4 regions of the Pacificispira sp. genome follow, and region 1 is predicted to be linked to each of the others. Evidence: riboswitches for the same ligand, from Rfam matches in the RefSeq annotation. Region 1 holds a riboswitch; each other region holds the start of a gene.
The links. Region 1 has a riboswitch for cobalamin ahead of ACO06O_RS00835 (hypothetical protein). Riboswitches for the same ligand answer to the same signal wherever they lie in the genome.

Region 1 (5,921 bases):
GGCCGGGTCAGTACGAAATCAACCTGCATCACGTCGACGACCCGATCAAAGCCTGCGACGACGCGATCCTGTTGAAGCGCATCATCAAGGGCGTCGCACGCAAGCACGGCATGATCGCGACCTTCATGGCCAAACCGTTTTCCGAACGCGCGGGCTGCGGCATGCATATCCATCTCAGCCTGTTGGATAAGAACGGCAACAACATCTTCGCCGGGCCGATGGACAAGGAAATCGGCCTGCCGGCATCGAAGGCGCTGCGCCACGCCATCGGCGGCCTGGCCGCGACGACGGCCGATTCCATGGCTGTCTTCGCCCCGAACGCCAATTCCTACCGCCGGTTCCAGGCAAATTCCTATGCCCCGATCAACACGGCCTGGGGTGTCGACAACCGCACGGTGTCGCTGCGCATTCCGCGCGCGGACGAGAAGGGCATGCGGGTCGAACATCGGGTCGCGGGCGCGGATGCCAACCCCTATCTGACCATGGCCTGTGTGATGGCCGGCGTGCATCACGGCCTGACCAAGAAGCTGGACCCGGGTCCGATTGAAAAGAGCAACGCCTATGAAAAGCCGGTGACGGAACTGCCGCTGCGTTGGTGGCAGGCGCTGCAGACCTTCGGCGAAAGCAAGATCCTCCCGAAATATCTCGGCGCGCATTATTGCGAGACCTACGCAGCGGCGCGCAGCTTCGAGAACGACGCGTTCCAGGCGCAGATTCCGCCCCTGGATTACGAATGGTACCTGCGCACGGTGTAAGACATGGCAAAGTTCGACGATACCCGATCCTATTACCGGGCGACCGCCCATGCCGCCCCCAGCCATCCCCGGCTTGAAGGCGAGCACAAGGCCGATGTCGCCATTCTCGGCGCCGGCTACACCGGGCTTTCCGCCGCACTGGAACTGGCGGAGGCCGGTTATTCCGTGATTGTTGTCGAAGCGGAAACGGTCGGCTTCGGTGCGTCCGGCCGCAATGGCGGGCAGGTATGCAGCGGCTTCAACAAGTCGATGCATCACGTCGAAAAGGTCGTCGGCAGCGAGGGAGCGAAAGTCGCCTGGGAAATTGCGGACGGCGCGCCCAAACTGGTCGGTGAGCGGATCAAGAAATACGGCATCGATTGCGACCTCAAATGGGGTTATCTGCATGCCGCCGAGAAGAAGAGCCAGTTCGAAGGCCTGAAGGAAGACCAGGCGGAATGGGAAAAATGGGGCTATACCGGCTCCAAACTCTATGAAGGTCCCGCCGTCCGGGAAAAGATCGGGACCGACCGCTATGTCGGCGCGTTGTGGGAACCGGGCGCGGGCCATGTCCATCCGCTGAACTATTGCCTGGGCCTCGGCAAAGCCGCCCATGAGGCCGGCGCCCAGATTTTCGAGAACAGCCGCGCCATTCGTCTGGATACCGGCGACAAGCCCGCGATCCATACCGAACATGGATCGGTGCATGCCGAACACCTCATTCTGGCCGGCAATGCCTATCTGCGCGAGACGGAGCCTTATCTGTTTCGACGCCTGATGCCGGTCGGCAGCTACATCGTCGCGACGGAGCCGTTGGGCGACAATCGGGCGAAGACGCTGCTGCCCACCGACGACGCGGTTTCGAACTGTAATTTCATCGTCGACTATTACCGGCTCAGCGCGGACAAGCGCATGCTGTTCGGCGGTCGCGCGACCTATTCAGGGTTGGAACCGAACGATCTGGGCGGTTTCGTGCGCCCGCGCATGCTGCATGTCTTCCCGGAACTGGACGATGTGAAGATCGATCACGTCTGGGGCGGCTATATCGGCATCACGGTCGATCGCATGCCGCATGTTGGACGCATCGGCAACCGCACCTATTTCAGCCAGGGTTATTCCGGACACGGCCTGGCGCTCAGCAATATGTGCGGGAAGATCCTGGCGGAGGCGATCAAGGGCCAGACGCAGAAGTTCGACATCATGCACAAATTCAAGCACCCGATCTTCCCCGGCGGCCGGTTCCGCACGCCCCTCCTGACACTCGGCATGTTTTGGTATCGCCTGAAGGACGCTTTGGCGTAAGCTCCCGTCCGGCACGATTCCTGCTTGCCCGACGAGCGGGGGAGCGGATTGTTCGCCGTATCGAGGAAACCAGCATGTTCAGCCGCCTGATGCGCATCATCAAACCGGGCGACCGGCGTAAGGAACGCCGGGTCAAGGTCCGGTTCCCCGCCGAAGTGGGTGGCCTGAAGGGCCGAGTCACCGATGTCAGCCTGGGTGGTTTCGGGTTCTACCCGGATCAGGAAGGGCTGGCCGAAGGCGACGAGGTCATGGCGGTTCTGATGCCGGACGAATTCACCACCATCGAAATTCCCTGCCGAGTGGTCGGCGCGGATGACGAGGGCATGGTGGTCTGCGTCGCCTTCATAAAGGTGACCCCGGACCAGTTCGATCCGCTTCAGGACATTATCGCCCACCAGGCGTTGGGCTGATTCGGCCCCTGATTCCGCTTACAGAAAGTCTTCCAGTTCGAGGCCCAGCACGTCGCAGATGGCCTCGCATTGGGCGCGCTCGCTTTCCAGGAAAACGCCGTCCGCGCGGCTGATCGCCAGGGCGACCTTGACCAAAAGTACGGCGTCCCCGGCCTCATGCCGCATTTCCTTGACCGCTTCCAGCGCGTGGCGGCGGCCCTTGGCCTCGGCCTGGACGATGCCGTCGACATAGCCGTTGAACAAATCAACGGCCTCATGCACGTCGAAAAAGCGCAGCTTGTCGATGGCTTCCAGGATCTGGTCGACGCGCCCGCGTTCCGACAGGGATACTTCGCCATCGGCAATCGCAACCAGGGCACAGCACGCCATGCACGCCTCCAGGAACGGCCGGTTCCTGCGCCGTGCCGTTCGCTCTTCGATTGCGTGCCGAACCCCCTCGAACATACCGATCCCCCGACCAGGCGCCATCCCCGGATTGGCGCAGGCCGACAATGTGCCCTTGCCGCAGTGCAGCGGTCAAGTGACGGGTCTGCGCGCAAGCAGGTCGTTTTTTCCTTAGTCGCCGCCCCGAATTACACTAGAGTGATGCGATCGAGAGAGCGGTTCCCCGCAAGGGGATCAAAAGGGAATTCGGTGTGGCGACGGACGCAATGTCCCGACCCGAGGCCGAAGCTGCCCCCGCAACTGTAAGCGGCGAGCCGACCGCCACGTCCAGGCCACTGACGGGATACCGTTGGGAAGGCCAGGCGGACCGGCACCGACCCGCGAGCCAGGAGACCTGCCGCTCACTGAAACGCAACCCTATTGTCCGGGCGGGGTGTCCCGGGAGGAGGTTTCTATGAGTAGTGTTCCGTCCGCATTTCCGGCTGCGGAAATCGATATTGCGGCGTTCGACCCCGGACAGAGTCTGTCCGCCCTTTACATGGCCGAAGAGCCTTTGCCGCGCGGTGCGGCGGAAGGGGCAATTCTGTCCTGGCTTCTGGCCCTGCCCGATGGCACCGATCCGGCGCGGGCTGCCCAAATTCTCGGCGAAACGTCGCCTTTCTCCGATGCCTCCGGCGGCGAAGCCGGCAAGGCGAGCGAATTGCTGAGGCAGATCGCGCAGTTTCCGGCCGAACGTCTGGCCCGGCCGAGACGCCGGCGGGTCAGGAACTAGAATGTTCCATCGGCATTCAGGGACCGGTGGCGTGAAGGAACGGATGACGCGGCCAACCGCATCGCCTATATAGCCTCCTATGACGGATGTTCCTTCCCGCCCCGGTCCTCCCTGGCTGACCCAACTGGTCGATTTCGCGCCGCTGGCAGCCTTTGTCGTCACCTATTTCCTCAGTAACGATCTGTTCCTGGCAACAAAGGTCGTGATGGGCGCCAGTGCGGCAGCCGTCGTCTTGTCGCTGGTGGTTGCCCGTCGGATTCCGTGGATGCCGCTATTGACGGCCGTCCTGGTCGGGGTATTCGGCGGTTTGACGCTCTATCTGAACGATCCCAGCTTCATCAAGATGAAGCCCAGCATCATCAATACGCTGTTCGGGATCGGCCTGCTGGCGGCCCTGGCTTTCGGCAAGATGCCGCTGCGATCGGTCATGGGCGGCAGCTTCACCATGCCGGACCGAGCCTGGAAGGTTCTGACGCTGCGTTGCGCCATCTTCTTCCTGTGTCTCGCCCTGCTGAACGAGGTCGTGTGGCGAAGCGTATCGGAAGAGATTTGGGTCTATTTCCGGTTTCCCGGGCTGATCGCGATAACTTTCCTGTTCTTCATCGCCCAGGTGCCCTTCATGATGCGGCACAGCGAAACCGACACGGCGGAAGAAGCCGGAGATCAGTAATCCCCGGTCTCGCCGTCCGGATTGCCAAATGGCGCGGAAGGAACCGGCCCGGTCATCGACCGGCGGTGGGCCAAGGCCCAATGCACCGACGGGAAGGCGATCTCCACCGTCTGGATTTCATCCCAGTCGAAGAACCGGACCTCCAGGCTTTCTTCGCCCGCGGCAATCCCGGGCGACGCCAGATGCGCGGCATAGATCAACTGTACCTGGCTGATCCTGGGGATCGTGTAGACCGCCAGCAGGCCGTCGATCGCGATGTCGGCGCAGGCTTCCTCGTGCGCTTCGCGCCGGGCCCCGTCTTCCACCGTTTCATTCAGTTCCAGATAACCGGCCGGGATCGTCCAGAAGCCACGGCGCGGTTCGATCGACCGACGGCACAGCAATACCTTGCCGTCTTCGACGACGACGGCGCCGGCAACGATCAAGGGGTTTTCGTATTGGATGAAGCCGCAATCCGGGCAGGTCAGGCGCGTACGGTTATCGCCTTCCGGAACCTTTCGAACCGTCGGGCCGCGCGCAGTGATCTTGTCGGATTTGTCGCCCATCGCGGGCCGATCATGCGACTTGGGCTTGTCCGTCGCAAGTGACAACTGCTATTCGCTTGGCGCGGCGCGGGGATCGCCCCCGGGGCGCGGCGAGGGGGATTATCGCATGGCCGATCTGCGGCGTATTATCGACGAGGCGGAAGAACATTACCGGCGCGGGCGCCTGCACGAAGCCGCCGAGGCGTATCAGCGTGTCCTGGATCGGCGACCCGACGATGTCGAAGCCCTGGAATGGCGCGGCGAGATCGCGGTCCAGTTGGACGACTACGAAACGGCGGTCGAAGCGCTGGGCCGGGCGCGGGAACTTCGCGGCGACGATGCGTTTACGGAATACACCAATCTGGGCCTGTCCTATTACGAGTTGAACCTGCCGGCGGAAGCGGTCGAAACCCTATGGCAGGCCGTGCGCCGGGACGCGACAGACCTTGTCTCGCATTCCAATCTGGGCAAGGCGCTTTACGACCTCTACGCCAACAATGGCGAGGAAGAGGCTGTGCGGATCGCCGCGGAATGGATGCGGCGGTTTCCGGAAGTCCCTGACGCCCAGCATATCGGTCCCGCGATCTCCGGCCAGGGTCTGCCCAAGACCGCCAGCGCGGCCTATGTCGAGGATATCTTCAACGATTATGCGCCGATATTCGACGAGAAGCTGGCCGAACTGGGATACCGCGCCCCGGCGCTGATCCTGAAGGCGCTGCAACCGCATCTGCCGCCGCCGAACCGGGATCTGGTCGTGCTGGACGCCGGCTGCGGGACCGGCTTGTGCGCCCCGCTGCTGTCGCCCCTGGCGCAACATCTGGACGGTGTCGACCTGTCGCCGAAGATGCTGGAGAAGGCGAAGACAAAGAACCTGTACGACCGGCTCGAGAAGCGGGAGCTGACCGCCTTTCTGAACGACGCGCCCGACACCTATGACTTGATCGTGGCAGCCGATGTCCTGTGCTATTTCGGCGATCTGGCCGAGGCGGCGGACGGGTTCCGGCAGGCGCTGGTTCCCACCGGGCGGCTGGGTTTCTCGGTGGAGCGACTGGCGGATGACGACGCCGTCGCCGGAGGGTACCGCCTGGATCAAAGCGGGCGCTACAAGCATGACGAGGCCTATGT
Region 2 (5,921 bases), on a different contig from region 1:
CGCGGTCGGGGCCAGTCCCGCCGAAACCGCGTCCTGGATCACCGCGCTCTGCCTTGCCATGGCGGTCACCAGCCCGGTCCTGTCTATCCTACACCGGATGCCGATCGTCACTGCCTGGTCGACGCCGGGGGCGGCGCTGATCGGCGCGACCATGGTGGCCGGGGCGCCGACCATCGGCATCGAGGCGGCGGTCGGGGCCTTTCTGCTGGCCGCCGCGCTGATCGTATTGAGCGCCGCGGTCAAGCCGCTGGCGGATGCCATCGCCAAGATCCCGACCGCCGTCGCCGCGGCCATGCTGGCGGGCGTCCTGATCGGGTTTTCGATCGGCGTCTTCGACGCGGCCGCGGGCGATCCGTTGCTGGTCCTGCCGCTGGTGGGCGTCTTTCTGGTGGTCCGCCTGTTCAGTGCCACCTGGGCCGTACTGGCGGTGATCGCGGCGGGGGTGGCCTGGGCGCTGGTCCTCGGCCGGGTCGCGCCGCTGGACGGCGATCTGACGGTTGCGACGCTGGTCCTGATCCGGCCGGAATTCGATCCGGCGGTGCTGATCGGGCTCGGCGTGCCGCTGTTCCTGGTGTCCATGGCGTCGCAGAACCTGCCCGGCTTCGCCGTCCTGTCGGCGGCGGGTTACACGCCGCCGGCCCGTTCCGCCCTGGCGGTTACCGGCATGGCGTCCTTGCTGACCGCGCCGTTCGGCGCCCATACCACCACCTTGGCCGCCATCACGGCGTCGCTTTGCACCGGGCCGGACACGCATCCCGATCCGGCGCAACGCTGGAAGGCGGGGCTGTTCTATGGCGCGGGCTATCTGATCCTGGCAGGGGTCGGCGTGACCCTGGTCGCCGCCTTCGCGGCACTGCCGTCGGCGGTGATCGTGACCGTGGCCGGGCTGGCATTGGTCGGGCCGCTGATGGGCTCGCTCAGCGCCGCCCTGGCGCCGGAAGAAACCCGCTTCGCCGCCGTGCTGACGCTGGTGGCGACGGCATCCGGCCTGTCCCTGTTCGGGATCGGGTCGGCCTTCTGGGGCCTGGCGCTGGGGCTGCTGGTGCTCGGTCTGGACGCCCTCGCCCGGAAGGCGAAGGCGTCCTGAACCCGAAACCGGGTCACGGTCAGGCGTAGGTGCCCGAGAACCGCTGATAGAAGGTGCCGCTGAGCCAGCCCAGCATGACCCAGAAGATCGCCGCGACGACGATGGAGGCGGCGGCGAAATGGCCCGCGATTTCCGGCGGGACGCCGCCGCCGACTTCCGCCGGTTGCGGCGCGCCGACGATATGCGGGGCGGCAATGATCAGAACGCCAAGGACCGTCAGTGGCAGCTTGCGGCCGAAGACCATGAGGCAGAGGCCGATGCCGGTCGCTGCGGCGCAGCCGATCCACCAGAGCTGCCGCACCCCCAGTTCGGCGGCCATGCTGCCGGGTACTTCCGGCGGCAGGCCCAGATTCGGGCCCAGGGTGAAGACGGCGAAGCCGCCGATCCCCCAAAGCAGCCCGATCCGTCCGCTGATCGCGCCGCCATGGACGGCAAAGGCCGCCGTCAGCATGAGGGCGAAGGCGATCCCCATCGTGATATTGGTCCCGGCGGTGAAGAGGGAGCGTTCCAGCCCGTCTTTCGGGCCCCAGGATTCGTCGCCGTGGTCTTCGCCGCTATGGGCCTTGTAGATGGTAAATCCGTGGAACGCGCCGGTGCCGGCGACCCGAAAGACCGCCGTCTCGGGGATCGCGGATTCCGGGATGGCGGCCTCTGTGCCCGCGTTCTCGTATTCCTCGGCATGGAGGATGATAGGGGTGGTGGTGAATTCCTGAATCGCGCTGATCGCTAGACCCGCGACGATGCCCGCGGCGAATGCCGCGCCGAAAAGGCGCCGAAACATATCGTTGAATTCGGTCGGGGCTTAGTGGCAGGGCAGCGCGAAGGCGTGCCGCGCGTCATGCGTCGCATTGTGGATCGTGTCCGAATGCGCGAAGCCGATACCCAGGAACAGGAAGCCGCCGAACAGCGCCGCCGCAACCGATGCCGCCAGAACGCGGGTCCGGGATTCGGTTTCGAGATGGTCGGCGGTGGTGGCCTGAATGCGATCGTTCATTTTGTCTCCTCCCGTCACACCCGACGGTCGTTCGAGATGCCATCGACGCTCGGCAGGTCTCCCGGCTCGCGGGTCGATGCGGCATCCTGCCTTCCCGGCACATGTCCCGATCCGGGCTGGTGTGCCAGTGGCGAGGTGGATACCGCTCGCCGCTCACGGTTGCGGGGGCAGCCCGGGCGCGGATTCCCTGATGGGTAAATCCTTCCCGTGTTCCCTCTTAGCTCCAAGGCCTTCGTGACCCATGAAGGAGAACCGAACGCGTCTTCAAGAATTATCAGTAGCGCCACGGCGGCGTACAGGTCAAGCGCGGCGCCGACAGGGATTGGCGTCAAGGCGACGTTCGAATAATCGGGCGAGGGGGACCGTCAGCTGGTCTTTGCGGCAGCGACGTAGCGCTGCAGGGCGTTGGCGATCGATTCCGGCGCGGTGCCGCCGTTGAACATCGTCACGAACCCGCCGTCCGGCCCCATCAGATAGACATAGCCGGAATGGTTCATCAGATAGAATTCGTCGTCGATCTGCTGGCCCCGGCCGTAATAGACGCGGAACTTCCGTGCCACGGCCTCGATCGCCTCGTCGCTGCCGGTCAGGCCGACCAGACGCGGGTGAAAGGCCGGCGCATAGTCCTTCAGGACGTCCACCGTGTCGCGGGCCGGATCGATGGTGATCAGGACCGGGGTGATCTTTTCGGCCGCCGCGGCGTCCCGCTCCGCCAGGATATCGATGGCGGCCGCCATGCTGGACAATTCCGTCGGACAGACGTCAGGGCAGGAGCTGTAGCCGAAATAGACCAGCAGGAACTGACCCTGGAACGTGTCCTGGGTGACGGTTTCGCCCTTATGATTGGTCAGTTCAAACGCACCGCCGACCTCCAATCCCGGCGCAACCAAGGCCTCGCCGTCGCCACGCACAACGCCGTCCGAGCTGCCGGAGAGCTGATTCCAGACGACAAGGGCGGCCAGACCGATCGCGGCCAGTGCGGCCAGCATGGCGCCGATCAGCGGAATTGTTTTGCGCTGCATGGTATTCAAGGCCTCCGCGGAGGGAACGGATCACTACCCCAAGACGTACGAAGCGGGGGCCCTTATCTCAAGACGCCAAATCGTCGCGGTCATAGTAACAAATGCGCGATCAGCGGCACCAAAAGCGCCGTCGTCAGGCCGTTCAAACCCATGGCGACGGCCGCGAAAACCCCGGCGATCGGGTTGACCTGAAAGGCGCGGGCCGTGCCGATTCCGTGCGCCGCGATGCCGACGGCGAAACCCCGGGCACGCCAATCGCGGACGCGCATCAGGTTCAAAAGCGGCGTGACCACGATGGCCCCCACGATCCCCGTCGCGATGACCAATCCCGCCGCCAGGGACGGCAGGCCGCCGATCCGCTCCGCGATCCCCATCGCGATGGGGGAGGTCACGGATTTGGGCGCCAGCGACAACAGGCTTTCGCTGTCCGCGCCCAGCAGCGAGGCGACGGCCAAGGCCGTGCCGACGGCGGTGACCACGCCGGCGACCAGGGCCGCCAGCATCGGCAGGGCCGCGCGCCGGACCCGGGGCAGGTGGGTATAAAGCGGCACCGCCAGGGCGACGGTCGCGGGACCCAGCAGGAAATGAACGAACTGGGCGCCTTCGAAATAGGTGTCGTAATCGGTGTCCGTCGCGACCAGCAATGCGATCAGCAGCGCCGCCGCAATGGCCACCGGATTGACCGCCGGGTTGCTGCCCGACCGGGTGAAGGCAGCATGGCCGATCCCATAGGCAATCAGGGTCGCGGTCAGCCACAGCAGCGGCGTTTCGGCCAGATAGACCCAGATATCCTGTGTCGCGCCGATCATGCCTTGCGGTCCTCCCCTTCCGCCGGGGCGCCGATCAGACGGGATACGGCGACGAAGACCACCGCGCCGACGGCGATCGCCGCGACGGTGCTGACGATCACCCCGGCCGCGAGCGGCAACCACTCGACCTTCAGGCGGTCTGCGTGCTGGACCAGGCCGACGCTGGCCGGGACGAACAGCAGGGACAGATGTTTCAACAGCCCGGCCGAGGTGTCCTGCAGCCAGTCGGGCGACCGCCGCAGAATCAGCAGCCCCGCCAGCAGGAAGGCGAGGCCGAGCACGGGGCCGGGAATGGGCCAGTTGGCGAGGACCGCGATGGCCTCGCCCAGCAACTGGCAGATCAGAAGAAGGGTCAGGGCGCGCAGCATGGCGCGACTTTACGATGCAACGGGCCGGGGCGCGAGCCCCTGCGGAAGATCCCGGCCAGAGCTCCGGTCAGACCTTCACGAACAGATTCAGAATGGCGCCGATCGGCCCGGTCAGCCGGATCGGGGCATCGACCACGACCAGGCAGATGCAATCCTCGCCGGGTTCGGCGACCGGCTTGTGCTTGATCGACCCGTCGCTGATTGCCAGATCGCCGCGGGCGAAGCGGCCGATCTCGTCATTATAGGCCCCGCGCAGGATCAGGACGAATTCGTTGCCGTCATGGGTATGATGCGGCACTGCCTTGCCGGCCGGGACGCGCAGCAGGAAGGCGCGTTTGCCCTCCACGTTCATTGCGATTTCGGAGGTTTGGACCCCCATTCCCAGATTCTTCCAGGTCACCGCGTCCAGGTCGCCGCCCAGATAACGGCGCAGGACGGCAGGTACCAGCGGGTTGTCGTTGGCCGGAAGGGCGGCGCGCACCGGCGCCGGTTCCGCCGGTTGGTCCAGCCGCGCTAGAACCGACTCCAAAGAGCCTTTGGACAACGAAACCGGCGCGACGTCGCGCAACAGCGTCCCACCCAGGGCGTCCAGTTCCGCCGCCCGTTTCCGGCAGGAAGGGCAATAGGTCAGATGCGTCGCCACGATCAGGCTCGTCGCTTCGTCCAGCGACCCTGCCGCGTAGTCCAACAGCATATCATCCGAAAGGTGATGCGACGGTTCCACCGCCCGCATGGCTCCCCCCGAAGTCAAAGCAGCCGTCATAATTCAGAGTCTCCTAGTATGGTCCTCAGCTTGCCCATTGCCAGGCGAAGCCGCGATTTCACCGTCCCAAGCGGCAGACCGGTCTCCTCGGCGATCTCGCTATGGGCCTTATCCTCATAGAAGGCCATTTTCAGCATCCGAACCTGCTCCGCGGGCAAATCCGCCATCGCGGTGCGAATCGCATCCGCCGTCTGGTCTTCCTCCAGCTTGTCGTCCTGCATCGGCTCGGCGGCCGGCAGTAGAAGCGGGTCGTCAGGATCGAGCTCCGGCCGGTTGTTGCGGCGGAAGGCGTCGATCCGTTTGTTCCGGGCGATGGTGAAGACCCAGGTCGCCACCGATGCCTGTGCCGGGTCGAAACTGGCCGCCCGGCGCCACACCATCAACATCGCCTCCTGCGCGAACTCCTCGGCCGAGACGTCGTCCGATCCGCTGCGCATCATGTAGGCCTTGATGCGGGGCGCAAAATATTCGAACAGCGCCGCAAAGGCGTCGCGATCCTGGTCTTCCGCCAGGCGCCGCATCCATTCGGCAAGACTTTGCGCGTCCGGATTAGCGGTCTGTGTCATCTTCGAACGCCCGGAACGCTGTGCCGGAACCTCCGCAAAATTCAGCGCCGGCCGCACCGCCATTGGCGGGGCTGCGGGACTGCGGGGATTCAGCACGGCTTGTTCCATGCAAGGGGATACGGGGAATTTTCATAGCCGGATCATTGGCAACGTCAAAAAAAGGTCCTATTTCTGGGGCACGGTCCGACACCATCCCTATTATACTGTTATCAGAGTGCGAGGGTGACAATGGCGAATACCAAGCGCGTCGCGATGGCCGGCAAATTGGCGGCAATGGTCCTTCCGATTGCGGTCGGCCTTGCGGCGGCGACC
Region 3 (5,921 bases), on a different contig from region 1:
CCAGTCGCGCAGGCGGTATTGAATGCGGCCCTGGCCGACGCCCTTCTCTTCCAGGAAGGCGATGATCTTCTTTTTCGCCTCGTCGACGCCCAGACCGTCCAGGAAGCCGGAATTCATCGCGACGCCGTCGCCGGCATAGGCTTCCTTCTGAATATCGACCTCTTCGGCCGGCTTGATCACCTGCACGATCGGCAGGTCGAACTTGCGGGCGAATTCGTGATCGCGTTCGTCATGAGCGGGGACGGCCATGATCGCGCCGGTGCCATAGGACATCATGACGTAATCGGCGACCCAGATCGGCAGCTTGTCGCCGTTTACCGGATTGACCGCATAGGCGCCGGTAAAGACGCCGGTCTTGTCCTTGGCCAGTTCCGTGCGCTGCAGCTCGCTCATCTTCGACGCCTGGTCGCGATAGGCGTCGACGGCGGCGCGCTGACCGTCCGTCGTAATGCCGTCGACCAGCGGATGTTCCGGCGACAGAACGCAATAGGTCGCCCCGAACAGCGTATCCGGCCGGGTCGTGTAGATTTCGAAGCTCTTGTCGCTGTCGGCCACCGGGAAAGTGACCTGCGCACCTTCGGACCGGCCGATCCAATTGCGTTGCATCGCCTTGATGCCTTCCGGCCAATCCAGCTCTTCCAAATCTTCCAGCAGGCGGTCGCCGTATTTGGTGATGCGCAGCATCCATTGGCGCATCAGGCGGCGTTCGACCGGATCGCCGGTTTCGACATATTTGCCGTCCTTGACCTCTTCATTGGCCAGGACCGTGCCCTGGGCCGGGCACCAGTTCACCGGGATCTCGGCCTGATAGGCCAAGCCGCGCTCATAGAGCTTCAGGAAAATCCACTGGGTCCAGCGAACGTAATCCGGATCGGTCGTCGAGAATTCTCGGCTCCAGTCATAGGAGAAACCGAGGCGTTTGATCTGGGCGCGGAAGGTGTCGATATTCGCCTTGGTCGTAACCGACGGATGAACCCCGGTGCGCATCGCATAGCGTTCGGCGGGCAGGCCATAGGCGTCCCAGCCCATCGGGTGCAGAACGTTGAATCCCTGCATGCGCTTGTAGCGGCAGACGATGTCGGTGGCCGTGTATCCTTCCGGGTGACCGACATGCAGACCCGCCCCGGACGGATAGGGAAACATGTCCAGGACATAGAGCTTCTGCTTGGACGTATCGACCTCGACCTTGAAGGTCTCGTTCTCTTCCCAAAAGCGCTGCCACTTCGGCTCAACCAGGCTGGGATCGTAAGCCATTCAATCTCTTTCCGCGTTCGCTAGGAATGATGCGGCGGCCGGAAAGACCGCCTCGGATTCTATCTCTTTGAAAATGACCGTATTCGCGCGGTTCCGCGCGCGGCTTTAGATAGCAAGCCGCCCGGATTTAAGTCAATCACCGGGCTGTCATCACTCCGAACGAATTCAGATTTCGATCTCGACCCTGCCGATCGGGTTGGAACAACAGGCCAGCACCATGCCGTCGGCGATCTCCTTGTCGGTGATCCCGCCATTATGGATCATGTGGACCTCGCCCGATGTCTTGCGGACCTTGCAGGTACCGCAAACGCCGAACTGACAGGCCGACGGAATGTTCAGGCCCTGCGCCTTGGCGACCTGAAGAATGGTGTCGGTTTCGCTGCACATCGCGTCCAGACCCGACGCGGCGAACCGGATCATCGCGCCGGCAGTTTCGTCCAATACGATATCGTCGTGTTCCGGGCGTTGATCTTCGGTCCGGATCGGCGCGTGGAAGCTTTCCTCATGGTAATGCGCCATTTCGAATCCGGCGGCGTTCAGGACATCGCGCACCGTTTTCATGAAGGGTTCCGGCCCGCAGCAGAAGATTTCCCGCTCCATATAGTCCGGCGCCATCAGTTCCAGCATCAGCTGGTTCAACCGGCCCCGGTACCCGGCCCAGGCGGAGAACGGATCGTCCTCCTCCACCACGAAGGACAGTTTGATGTCCGGCACGCGCTGGGCCATGCGGCGCAGTTCGGGTTCGAAGATCAGTTCCGACGGGCGGCGGGCGCAGGAAATCAGCGCGATATCCGTATGCTCGCCATTATCGAACAGCCAGCGCGTCATCGACATCATCGGCGTCACGCCGGACCCAGCGGAAATGAACAGATATTTGTCCGCCGGATACTGCATGAAGGTGAAGATGCCGCCCGGCCCATAGGCGCGCAGCCGGTCGCCGACCTTCACATTCTCCAGCATCCAGCGCGATCCGATACTGTCCTTCTGCGCCTTGACCGTGACCGAGATCGACAGCGGCCGCGACGGCGAGGAGGACAGGGTATAGGTGCGCAACAATGGCTCCGGCCCGACCGGCAATTCCAGCGTGATGAACTGGCCGGGCAGATAGCGGAACCAGCTATCGTCCGCCGTCTTGAAACAGAAAGAGGTCACATCCGGCGCTTCCGGAATGATCATCATGCATTCCAGTTCCTTCGCGTCGGTCCAATAGGTCCGTTCGTCCAGAGCCTTGAATTGGGTCAGCCGCATTCCCGTCACTCCGCCGCTGCGGCCGGCGCGAAGGCGCCAAGCTGCCGGGTCATCGCATCGCAATACCAGTCGGTGAACTGGCGCACGCCGGTTTCATGGATCGGCGAATAGGGGCCGGGTTCATAGGCCGGGGAGTTCACCCCCAACTGGTTCTGTTCGACCAGCATCCGGTCCTGGTCGTTGGTCGCGTCCCAAACTTCGGTCAGCGTCTTCAGGTCATAATCCACGCCTTCGACCGCGTCCTTGCGCACCAACCAGCGGGTCGTGACCTCCGTCTCCTGCGGGCCGATCGGATTGACGTGGAAGGAGATCGCGTGATCGCGCAGCAGATGGTTCCAGCTGCTGGGATAGTGGAACAACAGCATGGAGCCGATGCGCTCTTCCCGAATCGCGCCCAGCGGTTTGGAACAGGCCGGTTTGCCGGACATGGTGAAGCTTTCGGTATCGCGCAGCAACGGCACGCGCATGACGCGGTACTGGCCGCTGTCGTCCAGATAGAATTGGCTGGGCAGGCCGGCGGCCTCGCAGCGGTTCCAATGATCCTGTAGGAAATTGTCGCCGCCGGTCTGTTCGACCCCGGTGATGGTCGGCGCGTCGGTGAAGGTGCGGCACAGTTCCGGATGGGACCCGGAACAGTGATAGCATTCGCGGTTGTTTTCCCAGACCAGCTTCCAATTGCCTTTTTCGACAATCGTCGTCTTATGCGCGACCTTGGTATACTCCAACCGGTGCGGCAGCATATAGGGTTCGATCCGCGCGCGGACCGGGGCGAAATCGGGCGGCGCATCGCTGAAATTGACGAAGAGATAGCCGCCGACGCTTTCGCAGGCGACCGGCTTCAGCTTGAACGCGTTGGGATCGAAATCCTGGCCCATCTCGCGGGCGAACAGCAGCTTGCCTTCCAGGTCGTAGGTCCATTGGTGATAGGGACAGACCAGCCGCGCGGCATTACCCTGCGCCGATTGGCAGATACGCGAACCGCGATGGCGGCAGGCATTGTGGAAGGCGCGGATCTCGCCATCGGCACCGCGCAGGATGATCGCCTCGGCCCGGCCGACCCGGTAGGTGGTGTAATCCCCAACCTCCGGAATCTCGCAGCCATGCCCCGCGAACAGCCATTCGTTCAGGAACAGGGTGTCCATTTCCAAATCGAAAACCGCGCGGTCGCCATAGAATTCCTGCGCCAGGGAATAGCCGGGCCGACGGGCGGCCAGCAGGCCTTGCACACGGTAAGATGCGTCCATACCGAATCTCCTCAGTCATGCGCCGCATCCGGCGGCGCGGTTGGTATGGTCGCTGGTGTTCTCAAGAGGACATCCCTTCCCCGCTCCGGCAATCGGCGGCGGACGGAAGGAAAGGCACCTCGTGATCGCCACCCGCGATCCAAGAGCAGTCTTGCCTGGGCTGGTTTCCGGACTCGAAGGGAGGTGCTAGCCGAACGCGGCGCCTTCTCGGGACATTGCTTCCCAATGGCATTCGCCGCGCTTCAACCCTTCTTACCGTTGCGGGGGCAGTGCCGGGATCTCACCGGCTTCCCAATTCTCCGTCACGCCGCGAACGGCGGAACGGCACCACAAGCGCCCGGACTTTGCGCCCGGCCGGGGGTCTGGGATTTCTGTAACGCGACAGGTTAAGTGCTGGCTGCGACAGGTGCGCGATTTCCGCCCTTCAGAGCCTAGAGACGATCCCGGAAGGTCTCGATCAGGCGGTTCTTCAGGATCTTGCCGGTGGCGGCGGCCGGCAGCCGGTCGGTGATGACGATCTTCGACGGCCGCTTGTAGCTGGACAGGCTGCCGGCCACATGGGTCTTCAACTCGTCCTCCGTCACGGCGGCGGGATCGGCGACCTGGACAAAGGCCAGCACTTCCTCGTTCCCGCCCTCGACCGTGCGGCCGATCACGGCGGCCAGAACGACGGACGGATGGTCGTTCAACGCCTTCTCCACCTCCTGCGGATAGACGTTGAAACCGGACCGGATGATCAGTTCCTTTGACCGGCCGACGATGTGCAGCATGCCGTTCTCGTCGAACTTCCCCAGATCGCCGGTGCGCAGGTACCCGTCGGGCAGCAGCACTTTTGCGGTTTCTTCCGGGTTCCGGAAATAGCCCCTCATGATATGCGGGCCCCGGGTCAGGATCTCGCCGACACCGTCATTCTGACCGCCGATCGCCTCGTCCAGCTTGATATCGACACCCGGCAGGGCATAGCCGACGCTGACATCCGGATTGCCGATCGCATTGCGCGTCGCGCAGACCCCGGCCGTGGTTTCCGTCATGCCATAGCCGTTCTGCAAGGGGATGCCATAGAAGGCCTCGGCGCTGCGCTTCCAGGCCGGGTCCAACGGCGCGGCGCCCGACGAGACGTAGCGCAGCCCGCTGCCTTCCAGCCGCGTATAGCCCTGCGCCTTCGTATAATGCATCAGATGGGCATGCATCTGCGGCACGGCAGGCAGGATCGTCACATCCTCGCGCAGGGCGTTATACAGGGCCTCGGCACTGAACCGGGGTTGCAGGCGAATGCAGGCCCCGCCATGGCTGGCAGCGACGACCATGGAGGCCAAACCGAAGACATGGGTCATCGGCAAGGCGCCATAGACCGTATCCGTCGGGGTCATGTCGCGCAGTTCCGCCGACGACTTGCCGGCAAACAATAGATTGCCGTGGGTCAGCATCACGCCTTTGGGCGCGCCGGTCGTGCCGGTCGTATAAAGGACGACCCCAACCTGAGCGAGTCCCGGTTCCACCGGCTGCGGCGCGCTGTCGAAGGGTGTCGAAAACCCGACCGTGCCGAACGCCCCGTCCTGGTCTTGGGCAGCATCGGCTTTGGCATGCTCGGCCGCGTCCGGCGAGGCCTTGACCGTATAAACGACGGCACGAGGCGTCGCATGCTGGCGGATACGTTCCAGTTCCGCCGCCGTCATACGCGCGTTGGCGGGCACGGCCCAAGCGTCGAGGCGGCTGCAGGCAAAAACGAAGGCGATGGCCGCAAGGCTGTTCTCGGCCACGATCAGGACCCGGTCACCGGCGACGACCCCGGCCTCGCTCAGCACGGCCTCGGCCTGCGTCACGGCGGCAGCGTAATCGCGATAAGACAGGCGCCGGCCGTCAAAATCGATCACGGCGGGATTGTCCGGGCGTTCCGCCAGATGGCGGTCGATGTTGTGGTGGATGCGGGTCGCCTGAATGTCACTCATACCGGAACCAATCCCATTAAACGCCGACAGGACGCAGCCGCGCCAGGGCCGCCATCGCCTCACGCTCCATGCCCGCGACGATATCCGCCAACGGTTCGACCCGGTCGGTCAGGCCCAGCGATTGGCCCGCAGACAGCATGCCGCGCGATACATCGCCGGTGCGATAAGCCTCCCGCCCGATCTTGCCGGAGACATAGGGCATCAGCCCCGCGATCCCGATTTCCGG
Region 4 (5,921 bases), 450 kb from region 1:
GCGATGCTATGGCCCAGTTGATGCGACAAGGCATGCGCAACCGGATCGCCCGTCACGGCCGACCGGCCCAGATCCAGCATCAGGATATGGCCGACCCAATCCGCGATTCGCTGCCAGGCCGGCCGGTCGAGCCCCAACTCGATCCGGACCTGTTCCGCCGCTGCACCGGTCAGCATGTCATAGCCATACCGGCCGGCTGCGATGCGATAGGCGGCGTCTCCCGGCAACGCCTCCATCATTGCAAAGCTGACGATGCCGATGACGAGCGCCACCAGTAAGGCCTGGACGAGACGCCCGAGCGCCAAGCGCCCGAGCGTCGCGAGAGGCCCCGAATTCCGGATCGAATCCGGTAAAAATCCGGACCGGACCGTCATTCGGCCCACCGCAGTTTCGACAATTCGTAATTGCGTTCCAGCGGGTCGACGATCACGCCCTGCAGGGCGTCGGGATAGGCCACCGTATGGGTGTACCAGGCGATCGGAACGACCGGCAGATCCTTGTGAACGGCCGCCACGGCCAAATCTATCGCAGGACCGCGCGTCGCAGGATCGCTTTCCGCCCGTGCCTTGGCCAGCGCTTCGGCAACGTCGGGCGCATCCCAGTTCATGGCACCCCAATCCGCGCCACCGGCCCCGAAATCTTCCGCCGCGTTCACGACGGGGTCCGGCGTCAGGCCATAGTTGCGCGCGAACAGGGCGACATCGAGCGAGCCGTCCTGATGCCCGGACGGGATCTCGGAAAAATTGCCGACGGAGATGTCGAGCGCCACCCCGATCTGGCGCCACTGATCCTGCAGCGCGGCTGCGATCAGCGGCAGTTCCGGGCGGTTGGGAAATGTCCGCAACGTCAACGCAAAGCGCATCCCGTCGCGAACGAGAATGCCGTCTTCGCCCGGCGCCCAGCCCAAGGCGGCAAGCGACTGACGCGCGGTGTCCGGATCGTAGGCCAGCGGTGTCAGCGTCGGATCGTGCCAGTCGGCAAGGGCCGGCGGGAACAACTGGCTGGCCGTGGCGTCGGGGAAGCGCAGAATGCCCGCGGCGATACCGTCGCGATCGATCGCGAGGCTGAGCGCCTGGCGCGCTTCCGCCTCCGTCAGCGCGGGATGGGCAAGATTGAGCTTGAGGACGATCGTGCGAGGGATCGGGACCGCCTTGACCTCGACCGGCTCCAATTGGCTGAGTCGGCTGTACCCGGCCGGGTCCAGGGTAAAGACGAGATCGGCATCGCCGCTTTCGGCCATCAACGCCCGCGTTTCCGCCCGGGACGTGGAGATGTAACGGGCGGCTTCCAGATGGGCCGCCTCCCCCCAATAGCCGTCAAACCGCTTCAGGCTGAGGGAGCTCGGCGGATCGATCTGTGCCACCTGGAACGGGCCGGTGCCGATCACGGAAACCACCTTCCCGTCACCGTCGAACGACGCCGGAGCCAGGATGAGGGCCGTATAGTTCGCCAGGACAGCAGGCAATGCGGCAAACTTCTCCGCAAGGCGGATCACAACCGCATCGCCATCGGCGGCGATCTCCGCAATCGGCAGGTTCTGCAGGACGCCGGGTTGCGTCACAGCGCGCTTCAGGCTGGCCACGGCGGCATCCGCGCTCAACTCTGTACCGTCATGGAACCGGACGCCGTCGCGCAGTTGGAAGCGCCAGACCAGACCATCGCCGCCGACCTGCCATTCGGTTGCGAGGCCCGGGCGCAACTGTCCGTCAATCCCGGCATCCACCAGGGTTTCGGCAACCTCCATCCGCTGAAACGTGTAGCCGTCCGAGGCAGGGTCCATGCCGTTGACGTGCCAGGGCGCGGCGACGACGACGTCGGTCCGGCCCTGTGCCGTCGATGCCGTGCTTGTAGCGATCAGGGCGGCGGCGCCGATAGCCGCGCCGAACATTGCTTTGGTGAACGCACGCATGTGTACCTCCATGGGAAGGGAATCAAGGGATGTTGGATTGGCGGGCGGAACGAGGATCAGATCTCGAGTCTGCGAGATACTTCGGCTTCCGGTTTCTAGTGTGAATTTGAGCCGGACGTTATATCATAACATTGAATTTGCAAGCAGCTCTCTCTGAATATTGTGTGTTCCAATCTGGTTCTTCGCCGACTTGGACGCGCACCATGTTGCAGCATTCGTCATTGGCCTTGCGCCGATAGGATTTGACGATGTACGAATTTGGATGTGGCCCTTGGTTCCCCTGACCGGCATCAGGCTGGGGGGATTAAAAGGGAACACCGGTAGCGCATTACCCAACAGGGACGCGCGATCCGGGGCTGTCCCCGCAACTGTGAGCGGCGAGACGGCGGCCAAGTGACGGTCACTGACCGGGCCCTGATCGGGTGCCCAGTCGGGAAGACCGGCCGCCCGTCCCTGACCCGCGAGCCAGGAGACCTGCCAGAGGCCGCGTCACCTTTGCTTCCGGTCGGGGATTGCCGGGGGCGCGGGCTTGATCCCGTTCGCGGTGGCGCCTTGCTAGGTGCGTCTGGCGAATGGGACGCGGCCCGTGAGGTGTGACGACGGCGATTTCCGCCAACGCTCTCTCACGTCAAAGCCGAACCCGTTCAGGACGTGGACCGTCGATTTGGACGGGCCGCGGTCCGGTATGCATCGACCAGGGCGTGTCGCGCCGGGCTGGGGGCACCGGTTCGCCTTGGTCGTATCGGATTTTGTTTCCCATCCCGGTTTCGATTCGTCGGGGCGATGACTGCCTCGCGGCTCTTCCTGTCGGCATCAACCGATTGGAGGGAGCACATGAAAACGGTCGCCAGGACCACGCCCAGGATACGGGCACAGTATTGGGTGGGGGCGTTCACAATGACAGCCCTTTTGGGACTTGCCGGAGCTGCCGCGGCGCAGGAACAGGACACGGGTACCGTCGTGACGGCACCGGACACCATCGTCTCCGCCAGCCGGATCGCCCTGCCGGCGGAACGTGTCGGCAGTTCGGTCACGGTGATCACCGCCGAAGATTTGGAGCGTGGCGGGCAGAAATTCGTTTCGGACGTCTTGCGGGACGTGCCGGGGCTGGCCGTAAACCGGACCGGTTCGCCGGGCGCCCAAACCGCAGTCCGGATCCGCGGGGCGGAATCGAATCATACGCTGGTCATCGTCGACGGGATCGAGATCAACGATCAAAGCGCCGGATCGGAATACGATTTCTCGCGCCTAATGACCGCCGACATCGAAAGGATCGAGATCCTGCGCGGTGCGCAGTCCGCCCTGTTCGGCAGTGACGCCATCGGCGGCGTGATCAGCATCACCACCAAGCGGGGGCGTGACGGGTTTGGCGGTGAGGTGTCCGCAGAAGGCGGCAGCTTCCAGACCGGCGAGGCCGGCGTTTCCCTGCGTTACGGCGGGGAGCGTTTCAGCATCTCAGGTACCGCGAACCGGTTCCGGACCGAAGGGATTTCCAATGCCGCCGAGGACCGCGGCAATCCCGAAAAGGATGGCTACCGGAACGATACTTTGTCGCTGAACGCCGACGTCCAGCCACTGGATTGGCTGACCCTGGATACCACAATCCGCGCGACGAAGGCGTATTTCGAAACCGACGGGTTCACCGGCGGAATCGGTGCCGTGGACCAGGCTTCGGATACGACGACCAATCAGCGCTATGGCCGGATCGGCCTGTCGGTCGATCCCTTCGACGGCGCCTGGACCCACCGGTTCGACGCGGCCTATTCCAGCGACAAGGATGACAGCCGAACCAATGGGGCGCTGTCCAGCTTTGCCGACGGCAGCAAACGCAAATACGCCTACCAGACGACGGTATCCTTCGACACGCCGTCGCTCGCCCAGGCGGAACACGACTTCACGCTGCTGGCGGAATCCGAAAAGGACACGATGAAGGCGAGCTTCCTGGGACAGGGCAAGATCGACACAACCAACAATGCCTTCGCCGGGGAATACAATCTGGGTCTATTCGAGTCCCTGTTCCTGTCAGCCAGCCTGCGTCAGGACTACAATGACCGGTTCGAGAATGAACAGACCCATCGCCTTTCGGCGGCCTATCTGGTCGATTCCTGGGGAACCCGGTTCCATGCCAGTCACGGTACCGGCGTCAAGAATCCGACGCTCACGGAACTGTTCGGCTTCACGAACAACTTCGTCGGCAACCCCAACCTGAAGCCTGAAACCGCGACCAGTTGGGATGTCGGGGTGGAGCAGCGATTCTGGCAGGAAAAGGCCCGGGTCGATGTGACCTTCTTCCGCAGCGACGTGGAAAACCTGATCACCGGTTCCGGCAATACGTCACGCAATCTGGAAGGCGTGTCCGAAGCACGGGGTGTCGAGATTTCGGGCGATCTAGCCTTGACCGATCAGCTCGATATCGGCGCCAGCTATACCTGGACCCACGCGGAAACGTCCGACGGGACCGAACAGGTCCGCCGGCCGACCAACCTCGCCAGCCTCAACGTGAACTACCGATTCCTGGACGACCGGGCGAACCTCAATCTCGGGGTCGACTTCAACGGCAGCTTCACGGATTTCGAGTTCGACGCGGCCTTCAACCGCACGGTCGTCGACATGAGCTCGTTCACGCTGGTCAATCTGAAGGGCAGCTATGAGGTGATCGACGGGCTGGAGCTCTATGCCCGCGGCGAGAACCTGCTGAACGAACGGTACGAAGAAGTTCTGACCTTCGGCACGCCGGGCATCGCCGGTTATGCCGGCATGAACTGGAAATTCTGAAACGGAGACGGGGCGGGCCCTTTTCCGCCCCGTCGCCGTTTTGCAGTCAATATGAGGAATGAAGCATGAGTGTAGCCGTCGCCAGCAAACGGGATGTCAATGAAACCGGCCGGGAGACCGAAATCTGGGTCTTGCCGACGGAGGAGGATTATCTCCATACCCTGCTGAAGGACATTTTCGAGAACCACTGGCGGAGCATCGTCTTCGGCCCGATCATCGAAGGGGGGGCTTTCGAGTTCCGCTGCCCCTGCGCCCCGAAATCGGTGACGCTGTTCGACGGTTATCTGACTGTTCATTTCGGGGGCACGCATTTCCATCTGTGCATCGGTGAGAACAAGGGATCGCCGAAGAACCCGACGCCGGAGGCACTGAAGAACCGCCGCCGCACCAGCCGCGCGGAAATCTATCGCAGCTTCGACAAGCAGGGCTGCGCGCTGACCTGGGGCCTTCGCCTCTTCAACGGTCACGACGAGCAGCTGATCACGATCTTCTTCCCCAACCCGTTCCTGACCGATACCGACGGGCTGGCGGACGAGCCGGACTGGACGCGGCTCGCGACCTGGGAAGCGATCGGCCGCACCTATCTCGGCCGGGAACTGGACGAGGCCGACCGCACCGGCAAGGGATTTCGGGGCTAGATCATGGGCCATGCTCTCCGCCTGGCCGCCTTCCTGTTGTTGCTCGTCGCCGTCCCCGTGCAGGCTGAAGGCGTGCCGAAGCGCGTCGTGTCGATGAACCTCTGCACCGACCAACTGGTGCTGCTCCTGGCCGACCCGGGGCAGGTCGTTTCCGTCTCCTATCTGGCGGCACGTCCGGAAGACTCCCTGTTGGCGGAACGGACGGCGGGTCTCATGCTCAATCACGGCCAGACGGAGGAAGTCCTCCCGCTGCGCCCGGATCTGGTGGTCGCCGGGATCTATACGACGCGATTCACGGTCCAGGTTCTGCAGCGCCGGAACGTGCCGGTATTGGACCTGTCACCGGCGGAGACTTTCGACGATGTCCGGGCCAACATTCGTGCCGTCGCGACGGCGCTTGGCACCCAAGAACGCGGCGAGGCGCTGATCCGGCAGATGGATCGGCGTATCGCGGCCCTGGCGGCCCGGGTCGAGGGGCTGGAGCGGCCGCGTGCCCTGATCTACCGAGCCGGCGGGTTCACCTTGGGCCGCGATACCTTCGCCGGCGCGTTGCTGGATCTTGCCGGGTACCAAAACGCGGCTGCGGATTATGGCATCAC

Region 2: another riboswitch for cobalamin. It lies ahead of ACO06O_RS21160 (CbtB domain-containing protein); the one in region 1 lies ahead of ACO06O_RS00835 (hypothetical protein).
Region 3: another riboswitch for cobalamin. It lies ahead of ACO06O_RS15200 (aromatic ring-hydroxylating oxygenase subunit alpha); the one in region 1 lies ahead of ACO06O_RS00835 (hypothetical protein).
Region 4: another riboswitch for cobalamin. It lies ahead of ACO06O_RS02825 (TonB-dependent receptor plug domain-containing protein); the one in region 1 lies ahead of ACO06O_RS00835 (hypothetical protein).

What each region holds. Positions count from the first base shown of each region.
Region 1 is NZ_CBDDHE010000002.1:159,635-165,555, forward strand. It holds gene ACO06O_RS00815 (glutamine synthetase family protein) at 1-755, shown strand, start outside; gene ACO06O_RS00820 (NAD(P)/FAD-dependent oxidoreductase) at 759-2,036, shown strand; gene ACO06O_RS00825 (PilZ domain-containing protein) at 2,111-2,446, shown strand; gene ACO06O_RS00830 (tellurite resistance TerB family protein) at 2,465-2,815, opposite strand; cobalamin riboswitch at 3,030-3,246, shown strand; gene ACO06O_RS00835 (hypothetical protein) at 3,285-3,602, shown strand; gene ACO06O_RS00840 (inner membrane-spanning protein YciB) at 3,682-4,272, shown strand; gene ACO06O_RS00845 (NUDIX domain-containing protein) at 4,266-4,817, opposite strand; gene ACO06O_RS00850 (methyltransferase) at 4,924-5,921, shown strand, end outside.
Region 2 is NZ_CBDDHE010000011.1:5,671-11,591, forward strand. It holds gene ACO06O_RS21150 (benzoate/H(+) symporter BenE family transporter) at 1-1,087, shown strand, start outside; gene ACO06O_RS21155 (CbtA family protein) at 1,107-1,868, opposite strand; gene ACO06O_RS21160 (CbtB domain-containing protein) at 1,890-2,081, opposite strand; cobalamin riboswitch at 2,116-2,353, opposite strand; gene ACO06O_RS21165 (SCO family protein) at 2,447-3,103, opposite strand; gene ACO06O_RS21170 (LrgB family protein) at 3,193-3,912, opposite strand; gene ACO06O_RS21175 (CidA/LrgA family protein) at 3,909-4,280, opposite strand; gene ACO06O_RS21180 (ChrR family anti-sigma-E factor) at 4,348-5,043, opposite strand; gene ACO06O_RS21185 (sigma-70 family RNA polymerase sigma factor) at 5,040-5,609, opposite strand; gene ACO06O_RS21190 (invasion associated locus B family protein) at 5,838-5,921, shown strand, end outside.
Region 3 is NZ_CBDDHE010000008.1:109,595-115,515, forward strand. It holds gene leuS (leucine--tRNA ligase) at 1-1,254, opposite strand, end outside; gene ACO06O_RS15195 (2Fe-2S iron-sulfur cluster-binding protein) at 1,420-2,502, opposite strand; gene ACO06O_RS15200 (aromatic ring-hydroxylating oxygenase subunit alpha) at 2,508-3,746, opposite strand; cobalamin riboswitch at 3,888-4,093, opposite strand; gene ACO06O_RS15205 (class I adenylate-forming enzyme family protein) at 4,178-5,695, opposite strand; gene ACO06O_RS15210 (NAD(P)H-dependent flavin oxidoreductase) at 5,712-5,921, opposite strand, start outside.
Region 4 is NZ_CBDDHE010000002.1:608,564-614,484, forward strand. It holds gene ACO06O_RS02815 (ABC transporter permease) at 1-272, opposite strand, end outside; gene ACO06O_RS02820 (ABC transporter substrate-binding protein) at 371-1,909, opposite strand; cobalamin riboswitch at 2,165-2,405, shown strand; gene ACO06O_RS02825 (TonB-dependent receptor plug domain-containing protein) at 2,807-4,684, shown strand; gene ACO06O_RS02830 (DUF7676 family protein) at 4,750-5,322, shown strand; gene ACO06O_RS02835 (ABC transporter substrate-binding protein) at 5,326-5,921, shown strand, end outside.